2 regions of the Streptomyces rectiverticillatus genome follow, and region 2 is predicted to be linked to the other one. Evidence: riboswitches for the same ligand, from Rfam matches in the RefSeq annotation. Region 2 holds a riboswitch; the other holds the start of a gene.
What was found. A riboswitch is a leader RNA that binds a small molecule or an ion and turns the genes downstream of it on or off. The one in region 2 is predicted to bind cyclic di-AMP.
Positions count from the first base shown of each region.

Region 1: linked by a shared signal. The riboswitch ahead of FGW37_RS03295 (C40 family peptidase) and the one ahead of FGW37_RS03955 (C40 family peptidase) in region 2 are both predicted to bind cyclic di-AMP.

Region 1 covers NZ_CP040752.1:843,571-846,768, reverse strand. Annotated here, with positions in the region: gene FGW37_RS03305 (sodium/calcium exchanger protein) at 1-188, shown strand, start outside; gene FGW37_RS03300 (carboxylate-amine ligase) at 225-1,307, opposite strand; cyclic di-AMP (ydaO/yuaA leader) riboswitch at 1,663-1,825, shown strand; gene FGW37_RS03295 (C40 family peptidase) at 1,830-2,303, shown strand; gene FGW37_RS03290 (S1 family peptidase) at 2,440-3,198, opposite strand, start outside.
Region 2 covers NZ_CP040752.1:991,979-995,176, reverse strand. Annotated here, with positions in the region: gene FGW37_RS03965 (helix-turn-helix domain-containing protein) at 1-414, opposite strand, end outside; gene FGW37_RS03960 (ATP-binding protein) at 697-1,134, shown strand; gene FGW37_RS03955 (C40 family peptidase) at 1,282-1,752, opposite strand; cyclic di-AMP (ydaO/yuaA leader) riboswitch at 1,757-1,941, opposite strand; gene FGW37_RS03950 (urease subunit gamma) at 2,672-2,974, shown strand; gene FGW37_RS03945 (urease subunit beta) at 2,991-3,198, shown strand, end outside.

The sequences.
Region 1 (3,198 bases), 150 kb from region 2:
GGTGGCAGGCCGCAGCCCTGCTCATCTTCTTCGCGGTGCAGTTCGCGCTTCCGGGCGAATACGCCCGGGAGGTGCTGACCTACGTCTATCTGGGCCTGGCCGCCCTTCTGCTGACGACGCGGGTGCGCTACCTCCCGGACACGGTCCGGGCCCTGGGCGGGCGGATCGCGGGGGACCCGCACTTTTGAACTCCCGGGCCGGGAGGAGCCCGGTGCCGGCGTGGGCTAGGGCTCGGAGATCAGCTCCGTCACCGCCTTCAGCCCGTCCGTGGCCAGCGCCCGGCGCTGCCGGTCCGCCCCGGTGCCCCGCCGCAGCAGGCGGCTGACCAGCGAGCTCACCTGCCGGGTGTCGCCCGACTCCTCCAGTGACTGCCCTATGTAGGCGAGCAGGCTGCGGACGACCTCGTCCGCGCCGTGGCGCCGGCCCGCGGGGTCCACGAGGACCCCGTCGAGCCCGTGCCGGGCGGCGTGCCAGTTCGCCGCGGCCAGCAGCTCCGGCAGGCAGGGCGTCGGGGGCCGCCCGGCCTTCTCGTCGCGGATGGCGGTGGCGACCAGCCCGCGGACGATGCCCGCGAACATGACGGCGTCGTCGGCGCGCAGCTGGACGTCCAGGCAGCGCACCTCGATCGTGGGATAGCGGTCCGACAGCCGTGCCTGCCAGTAGAGCTGGCCCCGGTCCTCGATCGCCCCGGCCGTCAACAGCGCCTGGATGCGCGCCTCGTAGTCCGCGAGGCCGTCGAAGTACGGGGGCGGTCCGCTGACCGGCCAGCGGCTGTAGACCACGGTCCGCCAGCTGGAGAAGCCGGTGTCGAGGCCGTTCCACAGCGGGGAGTTGCCCGCCATGGCGACCAGGACGGGCAGCCAGGGCCGCACCCGGTTGAGGACCGCGACGCCCATCTCGCGGTCGGGGATGGCGACATGGACGTGCATCCCGTGGACGAACTGCTCGTCCACGAGCTGGGCGGCACGGATCCGCATCGCCAGATAGCGCGGATTGCCGGTGACCGGGATGCGCTCGGGCCCCGAGCACGGCGCCGTACCGCAGGCGGCGATCCGGCAGCCGGACCGCTTGGCGGCGGAGCTCACCGCATGGCGCAGCCGCAGCAGGTGCCGGCTGGCCTCGGCGAGATCGGCGCAGACCGGAGTGGCGACTTCCACCTGGGCCTGCAACAGCTCCGCCTGAATCTCCCGCTCGTTCACGACCGGTTCCAGGTCGACCGCCGCCCGGACCTCGTCGGCCAGGGGTACCGGCAGTGCGGTGGCCGGGTCGAGCAGAAGATACTCCTCCTCGATCCCTAGGGTGAGCATGCCGTAGGGCTACCCTCGCGCTCCCGAAGCGAACCGCACGGAGCCCGCCGCCACGGCTTTCTGACGCAAAGACGCCCTACCGACGCCCTGCTGCGGCCCTCGCCACCTCGACTTTTCCGCACCGCCGGGATGACTCGAATCAGTTCTTCAACGCCCTTTTGATAAAGGGGATTACCGGTTACCGGTGATGCCGGGTAACACCCCGGTTCCAGGGATCGCCGTGAAGTGAAGAAGTTCACAGAAGCACCTTTCGGCTCCGAATTCCGGCGGCCCGTGATGCAGGATCGTGCAGCGAACAACAAGATCCCGTCACCGAGGCGGGCGACCCGGGCGGACGCCGAGTCCTGCCGCCGTACCGGGTGCGGAGCAGAAACGAATGGATCGGCAGGAGCGGGAGACCCGAGCACGGCGGACCACGATGGCGGTGGTCCTTGGGGTGAAGCCATTTCAGGTGGCCGGGCAACTTCGACAGCCCGAACCCGACAGGTCATCTTTCGCAGGCGGATGACGAAGGGTTTTGGCATGTCTGCGTTCCCTGGCATATCCACGCTCATGTCCCGCGCCGGCGCCGCTTCGGTGGTCACCGCGGCCACCGTGACCGCGTCGATGCTCCTCCCCGGAATGTCGGCCGAGGCGAGCGCGGCCACTCCGGGCGCCGCCGCCCTGAAGGTCGCGGCCTCCAAGCAGGGCTCCCCCTACCAGTACGGCGCCGCCGGCCCCAACCGGTTCGACTGCTCGGGCCTCACGCTCTACTCGTTCAAGAAGGCCGGCAAGACCCTGCCGCGCACCGCGGCCGCGCAGTACAACAAGACCCGGCACATCTCCGCCGGCTCCCGCCAGACGGGCGACCTGGTCTTCTTCCACTCGGGAAGCAACGTCTACCACGTCGGGATCTACGCGGGTAACAACAAGATCTGGCACTCGCCCAAGCCGGGCACGACCGTCCGGCTGGAGAAGATCTGGTCCAACAGCGTCTGGTACGGCCGGGTCAACTGACCGGACTGACCGGACTGACCGGGCCGGGGCGACCCACCCCGGCCCGGAGACCTCCGGGGAACCTGTGAAGGGCTCCCCGGAGGAGTGCGTCACCGCAGTGCGTCAGGACCGCAGTGCGTCAGGCCGGTGCCCCGCCTCAGGGCAACTGGGCCCCGTACGCCTGCAGTGCTGCCGGTACGGGCTGGAAGAACGTCTCTCCGCCGCCGGAGCAGTCGCCGCTGCCGCCCGAGGTGAGGCCGAGGGCGGTGGCACCGTCGAAGAGGGCGCCGCCGCTGTCGCCCGGTTCGGCGCAGACCGAGGTGCCGATCATGCCCTCGACCGCCCCCTCCTCGTAGTTGACGGTCACGTCGAGGGCGGTGACCTCACCGCCGTGGACCCGGGTGGTGCTGCCGCTGCGCTGCACCTTCTCGCCGACGACGGCCTCCCCGGCCTTGCTGATGTTCTGCGTGCCGCCGTTGTAGAGGTCCACCGCGCTCGGGTGGGCGATGGTGGAGGTGTAGCGGACGAGCGCGTAGTCGTGGCCGGGGAAGGACGAGCTCTCGACGACGCCGATCTGGGCGCCGCCCTGGGTCGCGGACCAGGTCCGCGAGGCGTTGCCGCAGTGCCCGGCCGTGAGGAAGTACGGCTTGCCGCCCTTGGTGACGTTGAAGCCCAGCGAGCAGCGCACGCCGCTGCCCCAGATCGCGTCGCCGCCCGCGATGAGCGGACGGAACTTCCCTGCCGTTCTCTTGACCGCGACCTTGTCGCCGAGCCGTGCGACGGCCTTGTCGAGCCGGTCCTGCCGGGCGCCCGTGACCGTGCTGTCGGCGGTGACGACGACCTTGTTGATGCGGGGGTCCACCGACCAGGCCGTGCCTGGAATGGCTGCCTCCGCCTTCAGTGTCCGCAGGGCCGA
Region 2 (3,198 bases):
GGCGTAGTCCGGCGTCTGCAGCAGGCCGGGCACCACGGTGGTCTCCAGGGTGCTTAACCGCGAGGCCTCCGACTCCAGGCTGATGAAGTCGAGATAGGCGGGCGGCAGCCGGTCGCGGTAGGCGTACCACCAGCCGCGCCGGGCCCCCGCGCCCTCGCCCGGTTCGGTGGACCCCGCGCCGCACAGCGCCCCCAGCAGCGCGCGCAGCTCGGCGTCGGCGACCCCGTAGGCGTCCAGCAGCCGGGCCACGTCCGCCGGTTTCACGCCACTGCTGCCCGTCTCGATCCGGCTGACCTTCGACTGGTGCCAGCCCACCGCGCGCGCGGCCTCCAGGCTCGTCAGCCCGGCCAGTTCGCGCTGGCGGCGCAGCTCCGCACCCAGCTTGCGGCGGCGTACCGCCGGTCCGTACCGCATTGGCCCTCCCCTGGGTCACTGTCGTTGTCATACGTCAGTGTCAATAGCCCAGTGTGCCGTGTGAATCCGGTCGCTCGTCGTAGAGTTCACTGCTTCGGGCGACAGATATATGCATATCTTGGGGGATCGCTCCCATCACAGGCGTTATCAGTGGCAGTCTGTCGCGCAGAGCCGTCCGAGGCCGCTCATGCCCCCCACGACTTACGGCACGCTTCCCGACTTTTCCGTGGCAGTGCACCGGAGTCCGGTCTCGGCGGGACCTCGGCTGAAAGGGCCATCGCCATGGCAGACCACCAAGAAGCCACCGTCACGCTGCCGAGCGCCCCCGCCTCGGTCTCCACGGCGCGCCGCTACGTCGCGGAGGTGCTGGCGGACTGGGGGCTTCCGGGCGGGACGGACACCTCCGAGACCGTGCGCCTGATCGTCTCCGAGCTCGCGACCAACGCCGTGCAGCACACCCGGGGACAGTCGCCCACCTTCACCGTGGACGTCCGCCTCGACCGCGATCAGCATCTGCGCATCGGCGTCACCGACAGCCACCCGCGCTTCCCCCGGCGGCTGCCCGCCGCGGTCCAGCAGGACAACGGCCGCGGCATGGTGATCATCCGCTGTCTCACCGCTGAGCACGGGGGGCGGCTGTTCTGCACGCCGACCTCCGACGGCGGCAAGACGGTGTGGATCTCCCTCCCCTGGACCGCGCCGGTCAGCGCAGAGCGCTGAACTCCCCTCCGGCCGGCCAGGCCCCCCGCACGCGGTGCGGGGGGCCTCGGGCCTCTTCGGGCCCTCGTGCGGGGAGTTACGGCGAGTTGCGGGGAGCCGTGTCACCGGGCCTTCCGGGGGCTCCGGGGGCGGGCCGGTGACGCCGGGTCAGCCGACCCGGCCGTAGCGGACGCTGTTGGTCCAGATCCGCTCCAGCCGGACGACCGCGCCCGTCTTGGGTGCGTGCCAGATGCGGCCGTCCCCGTTGTATATCCCCACGTGGTAGATCCCGCGCCCGGAGACGAAGAAGACGAGGTCGCCGCGTTCGCGTGCGGAGCGGGGGATGTGCCGGGTGCTGTTGTACTGCTGGGCGGCGGTGCGGGGCAGGGACTTCCCGGCCCGCTTGAAGGAGTAGAGCGTCAGGCCCGAGCAGTCGAACCGGTAGGGTCCGGTCGCCCCCCACTGATACGGGGAGCCCTGCTTCGAGGCCGCGATCCGCAGTGCCTGGGTGGAGACGGTCGACGCCTCCGCCTCTGCCGCGCCGCCCGGAGCCAGCACGGTGGCCCCGACAGCGGCGAGAGTGAGGGCCGATGCGGCACCGGCCCTGGACAGCTTTGACGGACGTTTGTGCGCGCCCATGCGCTAACCCTTCGTCAGCCGCCTGTGAAGGATGACCTGTCGGGTTCGGGCAGGCGAAGGTTGCCCGGCCGCTGTCAACGGCTTCACCCCAAGGGCCGACCGCACTACTCTTGGTCGTCCCACCACTCTTGGGTCCTCCATCCCTGCCGTTGCACTGAAGTCGACCCGGCATCCCGGCGGCGGCAGGGTTCGGCGTCCACCGGGACCGCCCCGCCGGGGTGGCGGGGTCTTGTCGTCGAAGGGATCTTGGCGCAGCCGCCGTGCCGATTCCGAGCGGAACCAGGGGTATGTGAGCCTGATCACTTCTGGGCAATTCCGGTGGACGCGGGGCGATTTGGTGGTGTGCGCGCAAGCCGGCTGAGCCGCTGGCCTGCGGCGGTTCGTACCGGCCCGGGAGCAATCCGGCCGCCCGCGCCAAATCGATCACCGCGCCCCGTCTACGCCGTGATCCTTCATGGAGGGGACCGGGGTTTATCCGGGTGCGGACCCCCGGCCCTCCGGCGCACATGGCGCGGAGATCCCTTCGCCCCCGGCGCTCTGCGCCGGGGACCCGTACCGTCCGCGTCGGCATGACCCGCTCGCACCTTCCGTTCGCCTGTTTCGTACAGGCATGCGAGCCGCGGCGCCGTCGCGCCACCGCGACGACCATGGTCTGCGCCGCCCGTAGCCGGCGGTACGTGTCGTGCGGACGGACGGCCATGATCCGGCCCAGAAGATCCAGTAGATGCAGACGACAGACGGCTCCCGGGTCCATGGCCATGACAATGCAAAGAGTCAGTTAACGCGTTGGAAAAGGTTCCGCCCTAATCTGCAATCACCGGCCACCGGCCGAAGAACCCCAGGTCAACACCGTGTTGAACTCGGGTAGCGTCCCGGTGCGTCCATCCGGGACACCTGGGACGACAGTGAGGTGGGACGCATGCAACTCTCCCCGCGCGAGCAGGAACGACTGCTCCTGCACGTGGCCGCCGACGTGGCCGCCAAGCGCAAGGCCCGCGGCCTGCTCCTCAACCACCCCGAGGCGGTGGCCCTGATCACGGTCCACGTCCTCGAAGGCGCCCGGGACGGCCGCACGGTTGCCGAGCTGATGTCCTCCGGGCGCAGGGTGCTCACCCGCGACGACGTCATGGAGGGCATCCCCGAGATGCTCCACGACGTCCAGGTCGAGGCCACCTTCCCCGACGGCACCAAGCTCGTCACCGTCCACGAACCGATCTGCTGACGGGGGAGGACCCGCGATGATCCCCGGAGAAATCCTGTACGCCGCCGAGCCCGTGGCCCTCAACCAGGGGCTGCACCGCACCCGGCTCACCGTGCTCAACGCCGCCGACCGCCCGGTGCAGGTCGGCTCGCACTACCACTTCGCCGAGGCCAACCCCGGCCTCGACTTCGACCGCGCGGCGGCCCGCGGCAAGCGCCTCGACATCGCTGCCGGCACCGCCGTCC